DNA from 3 places in the Streptomyces sp. NPDC020845 genome. Region 3 is predicted to be linked to each of the others. Evidence: riboswitches for the same ligand, from Rfam matches in the RefSeq annotation. Region 3 holds a riboswitch; each other region holds the start of a gene.
What was found. A riboswitch is a leader RNA that binds a small molecule or an ion and turns the genes downstream of it on or off. The one in region 3 is predicted to bind thiamine pyrophosphate.
Positions count from the first base shown of each region.

Region 1: another riboswitch for thiamine pyrophosphate. It lies ahead of ACH4U7_RS30590 (thiamine ABC transporter substrate binding subunit); the one in region 3 lies ahead of thiC (phosphomethylpyrimidine synthase ThiC).
Region 2: another riboswitch for thiamine pyrophosphate. It lies ahead of thiO (glycine oxidase ThiO); the one in region 3 lies ahead of thiC (phosphomethylpyrimidine synthase ThiC).

Region 1 covers NZ_JBIRSJ010000012.1:7,507-10,772, forward strand. The annotation lists gene ACH4U7_RS30585 (ABC transporter permease) at 1-565, opposite strand, end outside; gene ACH4U7_RS30590 (thiamine ABC transporter substrate binding subunit) at 655-1,734, opposite strand; TPP riboswitch at 1,729-1,833, opposite strand; gene rlmN (23S rRNA (adenine(2503)-C(2))-methyltransferase RlmN) at 1,894-3,000, opposite strand; gene ACH4U7_RS30600 (phosphatidate cytidylyltransferase) at 3,082-3,266, opposite strand, start outside.
Region 2 covers NZ_JBIRSJ010000002.1:385,780-389,045, reverse strand. The annotation lists gene ACH4U7_RS05645 (thiazole synthase) at 1-483, opposite strand, end outside; gene thiS (sulfur carrier protein ThiS) at 539-739, opposite strand; gene thiO (glycine oxidase ThiO) at 760-2,010, opposite strand; TPP riboswitch at 2,007-2,120, opposite strand; gene ACH4U7_RS05630 (NAD(P)/FAD-dependent oxidoreductase) at 2,426-3,266, shown strand, end outside.
Region 3 covers NZ_JBIRSJ010000011.1:321,673-324,938, forward strand. The annotation lists gene ACH4U7_RS30025 (SsgA family sporulation/cell division regulator) at 28-465, shown strand; gene ACH4U7_RS30030 (YibE/F family protein) at 581-1,936, opposite strand; TPP riboswitch at 2,006-2,149, shown strand; gene thiC (phosphomethylpyrimidine synthase ThiC) at 2,143-3,266, shown strand, end outside.

The DNA of each region.
Region 1 (3,266 bases), on a different contig from region 3:
CCATCAGGGCGGCTGCCGCCACGGCGGGCGCCAGCGCCGGCAGCGTCACCCGCCGCCACGCGGCCAGGCGGCTCGCGCCGAGGACGCGCGCGGCCTCCTCCTGCCGCGGGTCGAGCTGCGCCCACAGCCCGCCGACGGTCCGTACCACCACCGCGTAGTTGAAGAAGACGTGCGCGAGGAGGATCGCCCATACGGAGGTGTCGAGCCGCACCCCCCACAGGCTGTCCAGCAGCCCGCCGTGGCCGAGCAGGGCCAGGAACGCCGAGCCCGCGACGACGGTCGGCAGGACGAAGGGGACGGTCACCACGGCGCGCAGCAGCCGCTTGCCGGGGAAGGCGAAGCGGGCGAAGACATACGCGCCGGGCAGCGCGACCGCCAGCGTCAGGACGGTGGAGGCGGCGGCCTGCCAGCCGGTGAACCACAGGATGTCAAGGACGGCCGGGTCGGTGAGCACATCGCCGATGCGGCCCAGCCGCCACTGACCGTCGACGCGCAGCCCGCGGGTGACGATGGCGGCCACCGGATAGACGAAGAACAGCGCGAAGAAGGCGGCGGGCACGGCCATCAGGGCCAGCCGCAGCGCCGCCCCGCGCAGCCGCGCGCGCCGCCGCCCGGTGCGCTCCTTCGCCTCATCCGGCGCGGTGGCAGGGCGCTTTACAGGACGAGCGAGGACCATGCCTTGACCCACTGGTCACGGTTCTTGGCGATCTTCCGGGGGTCCAGGGTGGCCGAGTCGGCGATCTTCACGCCGTACTTCGTGAACAGCTCGGGCAGCTTCGCGTCCTCGCGGGCCGGGTTGACGTACATGTTGAGCGGCACGTCCTCCTGGAAACGCTTGGTCAGCAGAAAGTCCAGCAGCGCCTTGCCGCCCTTGGAGTTCGAAGCACCCTTCAACAGTCCGGCGAATTCCACCTGCCGGAAGCAGGTTCCCGTCGCGACCCCCGTAGGGGCCTGCGCGGGCCGCGGCTTGGCGTCGACGACCTCGGCGGGCGGGCTGGAGGCGTACGAGACGACCAGCGGCCGGTCGCCCTTGGCGCCGCCGGCCGAACCGGAGAAGCGGTCGTAGTACGCCTGCTCCCAGCCGTCGACGACCTCGACGCCGTTGGCCCTGAGCTTCTTCCAGTAGCCCTGCCAGCCGTCGTCGCCGTACCGGGCGGCCGTGCCCAGCAGAAACGCGAGGCCGGGCGAGGAGGTGGCCGCGTTCTCGGTGACCAGGAGGTTCTTGTAGGCGGGCTTGGTCAGGTCGTCGAGGGTCTTCGGCGGGGCCAGCTTCTTGTCGGCGAAGTACTTGCGGTCGTAGTTGACGCAGATGTCGCCGAAGTCGACCGGGGTGACGCGGTGCTCGGCCGCGTCGAGCTGGAGGGCCGCCGGGACCTTGTCCAGGCCCTTGGCCTGGTAAGGGGTGAACAGGTCGTTGTCGAGCGCGCGGGAGAGCAGGGTGTTGTCGACCCCGAAGAAAACGTCGCCCTGGGGATGCGATTTGGAAAGTATCGCCTGGTTGACGGCCGCCCCGGCGTCGCCACCCGGCAGGACCTGCACCTTGTAGCCGGTCTGCCTGGTGAACTCCCTCAGCACGGCCTTCGACGCGGCGAACGAGTCGTGCGAGACCAGCTTCACGGTCTTGGAGCCGGAGCCTTTGGAGGAGCCGGAGTCCTCGCCGCAGGCGACGAGCGTGGTGAGGCCGAGCGAGCCGAAGAGGGCGGCGGCGACGGCATGCCGAAGACGGCTGTTCATATGAGGCTGACTCCCTACGCCGGTATGACCCGGATCAGGTCCGAGGGTCTGCGGCCGAGCCGCACTCTCAGCGCTGTTCGCGCTCCCCTGTCGGAATGTTCACTTGTACGAGATGGATGTATGCGCGAGGTGGTGCCAGGGCACCGTATCAGCCGGCCCTCAGCGCTCCGCCGCCGCCAGCTGCCCGCACGCCCCGTCGATCTCCTGCCCCCGGGTGTCCCGGACGGTCACGGGCACGCCGTGTGCCTCCAGGGCGGCCACGAACGCCTTCTCGTCCTCGGGCCTGGACGCGGTCCACTTGGAGCCGGGCGTCGGGTTGAGCGGGATCAGATTGACGTGCACCCGACGGCCCTTGAGCAGCCGCCCCAGCAGGTCGGCCCGCCATGCCTGGTCATTGATGTCCCTGATCAGGGCGTACTCGATGGAGACGCGACGGCCCGACTTCTCCGCGTACTCCCACGCGGCGTCCAGAACCTCGCGGACCTTCCAGCGGGTGTTGACCGGGACGAGGGTGTCGCGCAGCTCGTCGTCGGGCGCGTGCAGCGACACCGCGAGCCGGCATTTGAAGCCCTCGTCGGCGAACCGCAGCATCGCCGGCACCAGCCCGACGGTCGAGACGGTGATGCCGCGCTGGGACAGGCCGAGGCCGTCCGGCTCCGGGTCGGTCAGCCTGCGGATGGCGCCGACCACGCGGTTGTAGTTGGCAAGCGGCTCGCCCATGCCCATGAAGACGATGTTGGACAGCCGCGCCGGGCCACCGGGGATCTCTCCGTCCCGCAGCGCCCGCATCCCGTCGACGATCTGGTGCACGATCTCGGCGGTGGACAGATTGCGGTCCAGGCCCGCCTGGCCGGTGGCGCAGAACGGGCAGTTCATGCCGCAGCCCGCCTGGGAGCTGATGCACATGGTGACCCGGTCCGGGTAGCGCATCAGCACGGACTCCACGAGCGTGCCGTCGAACAGCCGCCACAGGGTCTTACGGGTGGTGTCGTCGTCGCAGCTGATGTGGCGCACCACGCTCATCAGGTCCGGCAGCAGCCCGGCCGCCAGCTTCTCGCGCGCGGCGGCCGGGATGTCGGTCCACTGGGCCGGGTCGTGGCTGTAGCGGGCGAAGTAGTGGCGCGATACCTGGCCGGCCCGGAAGGGCTTCTCGCCGAGGGCGGCGACGGCCTCGCGGCGCTCGGCGGGCGAGAGGTCGGCGAGATGCCGCGGGGGCTTCTTGGCTCCGCGCGGCGCGACGAATGTGAGTTCTCCGGGCTTGGGCATGGTTCAACCAGTGTCGCAGACGTGCGTACGGCCTCGTGCCACACGTGGCACGAGGCCGTAACGGCCGGGGCGTGGGGCCGGTCAGCCGCCGCCCACGAAGACCACCATCAGCAGCCAGACCACGGGCGCGGTGGGCAGCAGGGAGTCCAGCCGGTCCATGATCCCGCCGTGGCCGGGCAGCAGCTTGCCCATGTCCTTGATGCCCAGGTCACGCTTGATCATGGACTCGCCGAGGTCGCCGAGGGTCGCGCTGACCGCGACGGCGA
Region 2 (3,266 bases), on a different contig from region 3:
GCCCAGCGGCATGATCGCGGCGCAGCCCACGTCCTCCAGCTTGCGGGCCAGGACCGGGTCGTCGTTGGTGTACGGCAGGACGGTGAAGCCGTCGTCGACCAGCGTCTCGGCGGCGTCCAGCAGCTCGACCGGGTCGGGGAGCAGGGTGCGCTCGTCGGCCACCACCTCCAGCTTGACCCAGTCGGTGCCCAGCGCCTCCCGCGCCAGCCGGGCGGTCAGCACCGCCTCACCGGCCGTGAAGCACCCGGCGGTGTTGGGCAGCACGCGGATGCCGTGCCGGTCGAGCACCGACAGGACCGAGCCCTGGACGGTGGGGTCCAGGCGGCGCATCGCGACGGTGGTCAGCTCCGTACCGGAGGCGAGCAGTGAGCGCTCCATGACCTCCAGGCTGGGCGCGCCGCCGGTGCCCATGATCAGGCGGGAGGAGAAGGCGGTCCCCGCGATGGTGAGCGGATCCGGGTCGGGGTCCGGTTCGGGGCGCATGGTGGCGTACGTCGTGTCGGGCATGGTGTTGTGCATCGTCTCGGCCATCTGGGGTTCAGCCTCCTTGGACCGCGGTGAGGACTTCGACCCGGTCTCCGTCGCCGAGCGGGGTGGCGGGCCACTGGCCGCGCGGGACGACCTGTTCGTTGACGGCCGCGGCGACCCCCGAGCGCGCCGGGGTCAGCTCCGCGACCAGCAGGTCGAGGGTGGTGCCGCCAGGGAGCTCGCGGGGCTCGCCGTTCACGGAGACGGTCATGGAGGCGCTCATGGACACGCTCATACGGGCTGCTCCTGCGGTACGGGGGTGGTGGGGCCGATGGGCGCGGCCGGGAAGCGCAGCGGGGAGAACGGCCGGGCCTCGTCCGGGAGTTCGCCGCGCGTCAGCACCTCGGCCATGACGTCGCCCGTGACGGGCGTGAGGAGGACGCCGTTGCGGTAGTGGCCGGTGGCCACGAGCAGGCCGGGCAGTGCGCTGGGGCCGAGCAGCGGCGCGTTGTCGGGGGAGCCGGGGCGCAGCCCGGCGCGGGTCTCGACGAGCGGCAGCTCGGTGATGCCGGGCACCAGCTCATGCGCGTCGCGCAGCAGTTCGTAGACGCCGCCCGCGGTGACCGTGGTGTCCCAGCCGAGCTCTTCCGAGGTGGCGCCGACGACCAGCTCGCCGTTCTCGCGCGGCACCAGATAGACATGCCCGCCGCGCACCTCGGCCCGTACGGTCCGGGACAGGAACGGCGCGTACGCGGGCGGTACGCGCAGCCGCAGCACCTGGCCCTTGACGGGGCGTACGGGGGGCAGCGCGCCCTCGGGGACGCCCGCGAGCCGCCCGCTGAAGCTGCCCGCGGCCAGTACGGTGCGCTCGGCCGCCAGCCGTGTGCCGTCGGCGAGTTCGACGCCAGTGGCGCGGTCCGCCGCGAGCGTGAGCCGTTCCGCGTGGGCGCGGTGGAAGACCACGCCGGCCCGCTCGCACGCGGTCAGCAGCGCCGCCGCCAGCCGCCGCGGGTCGACCTGGTGGTCCCCGTCGACGCGCAGGCCCCCGCGTACGCCCGGCGCGAGCATCGGCTCCAGGCGCCGGCATTCGCGCCCTGTCAGCCACTGCGACTCCAGCCCGAGCCGCCGCTGGAAGTCATGGAGTTCGCGCAGGTGGGCGCGGTCGTCGGGGTCGAAGGCCACGGCGAGCGTGCCGCAGGTGCGGAAGCCGACGTCCCGGCCGCTCGCCTCCTCCAGTTCGGCCACGAACTCCGGATAGCGGCGCGCGGAGGCGAGGTTGAGGGCGAGCAGCGTCTGCTCGCCGTAGTGGAGCTCGGTGACGGCCGCGAGCATTCCGGCCGCCACCTGGGCCGCGCCGCCGCCCGGCGCCGGGTCGGCGACGGCGGTGCGCAGGCCCCGCTGGGCCGCCCGCCACGCCGTGACCAGGCCGATGATGCCGCCGCCGACGACCAGCGCGTCGTACGGCCGGCCCGGCGGCCCGTCCGACGGCCCTTCCGGCGACCCCTCAGGCCCCGTAGACGAGGGTGTGCGAGATGCGTGCATGGGCGTAACGCCCCTCCCTTCGCCGGCATGACCCGGATCAGGTTCGTACGGTCGGAGGCCGCTTCAGCCTCCCTCTCAGCCCGCTGCGTCGGGCTCCCGCGAGTGCTTCGTCCCGCCAACCCTAGTACTAAGCTGCCCCGGGGAAGTAGGCGCAGGCCCCCACGCCGCCTGGCACGGCACCTCGCTGCGTTGTCGGAGTCGCCCGAGTAGGCCCACTACGAGGGCGATCCTCCGCCTTGCGATGCACCGCACCAGACGACGCGGGAACCCACTCCTACTTCCCCGGGGCCGCTTAGCCGGAACCGCCCGGAAGGGCGAGCCCCGCCGGGCGGTCCGGGGTCCCGGCCGCCCCTGTGCCCGAGATCTCGTCAGTCGGTTCTCCGGTGCGCCCCGTGCGCCGCCCTACAGTGATCGTGTGAGCGATGAGACGACGAAGTCGGCGTCCCCGGGGGGCAGCGGGCAGCAAGTGGTGATCGTCGGCGCGGGAATGGCCGGGGTGCAGACCGCTGTCGCGCTGCGCGACCAGGGCTGGACCGGCGGCATTCTGCTGCTCGGCGCCGAGGCGCACCAGCCGTACGACCGGCCGCCGCTGTCCAAGGCCGTGCTGCTCGGCAAGGCCGAGGGCTCCGCCTTCGACGTGGACTTCGCCGCGCTCGGCGTCGAGCTGCGGCTCGGAGTGTCCGTGACCGGCCTGGACACCGGCGCGCGGCGGCTGGAGACCGCGTCGGGCCCGGTGTCGTACGACGTCCTGGTGATCGCCACCGGCGCCGAGCCGATCACCCTGCCCGGCGGCGAGGGCGTGCCCGGTGTGCATCTGCTGCGCACGCTCGACGACGCGGAGCGGCTGCGTCCGGTGCTCGCCGGGCAGCGCGAGATCGTGGTGGTCGGGGCGGGCTGGATCGGCGCGGAGTTCGCCACGGCGGCGCGCGAGGCGGGCTGCGCCGTGACCGTCGTGGAGGCCGCCGACCGCCCGCTGGCGGGCGCCCTTCCGGCCGAGGTCGCCGCCCCCATGGCCGGCTGGTACGCCGACTACGGCGTCGAGCTGGTCACCGGAGCGCAGGTGGCCTCCGTGGACGCGCAGGGGGTGCTGCTCCAGGACGGCACGCGGCTGAGCGCGGACGCGGTGGTCGTCGGCATCGGGGCGCGGCCCGCCACGGGCTGGCTGGCGGGCTCGGGCGTCGAGCTGGCCCCGGACCGGTCCGTCGCCGCCGACGAACAGCTGCGCACCTCGGCGCCCGACGTCTACGCCGTCGGGG
Region 3 (3,266 bases):
AACTCGGGGCGGCGAACGATGCGTGACATGCGTGACACAGTCCAGGCAGAAGTGACGATGACCTTCCTGGTCTCCCAGGACCTCTCCTTCCGGATCCCGGTCGAGCTGTCCTATGACAGCAGCGACCCGTACGCAGTCGAGATCACCTTCCATCTGCCCGGCGACGCGCCCGTCAGCTGGGCCTTCGCCCGGGAGTTGCTACTGGACGGATTGAGTAAACCCTCGGGTGAGGGCGATGTGCGCATCGCCCCCGCCTCACCGGAGGGGCTTTCGGACGTCTTCATCAGGCTCCAAGTGGGGGCCGAGCGGGCGCTGTTCCGGGCCGGCGCCGCCCCGCTGGTGGCCTTCCTGGACCGTACGGACCGGGTGGTTCCGTTCGGCCAGGAGCAGGCGGCCTGCGATCCGGTCGGCGACCTGGACGCGGAGCTCGACCGGATCCTCGCGGAGGACCGGTACGCCGGCTGACGCGGGCACCCCTTTTTGAGGGCTCGGTTCTCCCCCAGCTACCGCTGGGAGGTGTCCCCCGTTTCAGGGCTCGGCTCTCGCCCGGCCACCGCCGGGAGGTGCCCCCCGCCGGGGCTTATCGCCCGCGCGCCCGGCGCCGCCGTCCGCGCCCGGCCCGGCCCCCGTGGCCCCCCTGCTCCGCGCCGCCCTGTGGCGCGCGGTCCGCGGAGACCACGAGCGCGGCAAGCGCGGTGGTCACCGGCACCGAGGCGACGAGGCCGATGCTGCCCACGAGCGTCCGTACGATCTCCTCCGCGACGATCTCGCTCGTCGCCACCGCTCCCACTCCGCTGTCCGCGATCGAGAACAGGAGCAGCAGCGGCAGCGAGGCGCCCGCGTACGCGAGCACCAGGGTGTTCACGACGGACGCGATATGGTCCCGTCCGATGCGCATCGCGGCCGCGTACAGCTTGCGCCAGCCCGCCGTGGGGTCCGCCTCCCTGAGCTCCCACACCGCGGAGGTCTGGGTGACGGTCACGTCGTCCAGCACCCCCAAAGACCCGATGATCACCCCGGCCAGCAGCAGACCGCGGATCTCGATATTCGGATAGAGGCCGTGGACCAGCCCCGTCTGGTCGTCGGTGTTGCCCGTCAGGCTCGCCCAGCCGATGAACAGCGAGCCCAGCAGGCCGATCAGCAGCAGTGAGATGAGCGTGCCGAGCACGGCGACCGATGTACGCGCCGTCAGCCCATGGCACATATAGAGCGCGATGAGCATGATCGCGCTGCCCCCCACGATCGCGACGACCAGCGGGTTGGAGCCGTCGAGGATCGCCGGGAGGATGAACAGCGTCAGCACCCCGAAGCTGACCGCGAGCGCCACCAGCGCGAAGACGCCGCGCAGCCGCCCGACGACCACGACCGCGAGCGCGAACAGCCCGGCGAGCAGCGCCATGGGCAGCGCCCGGTCGACGTCCGAGACGGAGTACTGCAGATTCTTGGGCGCCTTGGGCGCGTACGCCAGCTTCAGCTTCTGACCGGCGTCGTACTTGCGGGACGCGTTCGGCTGGACGATTTCTTCAAACGTGCGGCCTTTGTCCTTACCTGAGGTGACCTCGATGGTCGCCTTCTCGCAGATGGTGTCCTTGCCGGATCCGCCGGCCGCGCCCGCCGCGTTCTCCTGGTCAGCGGCATCCTGCCCCGGCTCGGTGGGCTGCTGCGGCTGGGCGTTGACGTCGGCGCAGTTGACCTCCTCGACCTTCACCACCCGCCCGGCCACGGTCTGCTGGTCGAAGCCGAGCCCGCTGCGCTCATGGGCCTTGTGGTCGGGCGTACCGCCCGGCCACAGCACGATCAGCCCGGCGACGACGGCCGCGGCGAAGGGGATGAGGACCGCCGCGATGACCTTGCGGAGGTGGGCGGAGACAGGCGTGGCCGGGCCGTGGCTGTGCGAATGTCCGGGCGCATGGCTCTCCTGCGATGTCGAGGTCACCGTCAGATCATCGCAAGAGCGAGGGCCCTCTGTTCAGCGCCGCCGGACAACCGTTAGCGTGGGTGACACCTTTGCAATCGCGGGAGCTCGGAGCACCGGGCTGAGAGGGCGCTGATTGTGTCGGCCCGGGGACGGCTCCCGGGCCCCATGCTGCGCCGACCGCTGAACCTGTTACCGGGTAATGCCGGCGTAGGGAGTGGGTCTCAATGACTCTGCAGGATGCACATACGCCCGAAATGCGCGAGTTTGGCTGGCATAAGGGATATGTCACCGGCTCGCGACCGGACCTTCAGGTCCCGGTCCGCCGAGTGCACCTCACCAATGGCCAGGACGTCACGCTGTACGACACCTCCGGCCCGTACACCGACCCCCAGATCGAGACAGATGTCCGCCGCGGCCTCGCGCCGCTGCGGCAGAACTGGATCCTCGCCCGCGGCGACACCGAAGAGTACGCGGGCCGCCCCGTCCGCCCCGAGGACGACGGCATCAAGCACACCACGCCGCGCGGCGGGCTGCGCAACCTCGACGCGGTTTTCCCCGGCCGCCCCCGCCAGCCCCGCCGGGGCCGGGACGGCGCCGCCGTGACCCAGCTCGCGTATGCGCGCCGGGGCGAGATCACCGCGGAGATGGAGTACGTGGCGCTCCGCGAGCACGTCTCCCCCGAGGTGGTCCGCGAGGAGATCGCGGCCGGCCGGGCGGTCCTTCCGGCCAACGTCAACCACCCGGAGATCGAGCCGATGATCATCGGCAAGCGATTCCTGGTGAAGGTCAACGCCAACATCGGCAACTCCGCCGTCACCTCCTCCATCGAGGAGGAGGTCGAGAAGATGACCTGGGCGACCCGCTGGGGCGCCGACACGGTCATGGACCTCTCCACCGGCCGCAATATCCACACCACCCGCGAGTGGGTGCTGCGCAACTCCCCCGTCCCCATCGGCACGGTGCCGCTCTACCAGGCGCTGGAGAAGGTCGACGGCAAGGCCGAGGAGCTGACCTGGGAGATCTACAAGGACACCGTCATCGAACAGGCCGAGCAGGGCGTCGACTACATGACGGTGCACGCGGGCGTACGACTGCCGTACGTCCCGCTGACCGCCCGCCGCAAGACCGGCATCGTCTCGCGCGGCGGCTCCATCATGGCGGCGTGGTGCCTGGCCCACCACAAGGAGTCGTTCCTCTACACCCACTTCGAGGAGCTCTGCGAGATCCTCGCCGCGTACGACGTCACCTACTCGCTCGGCGACGGACTGCGCCCCGGCTCGATCGCCGACGCCAACGACGAGGCGCAGTTCGCGGAGTTGCGCACGCTCGGCGAACTCAACCGGATCGC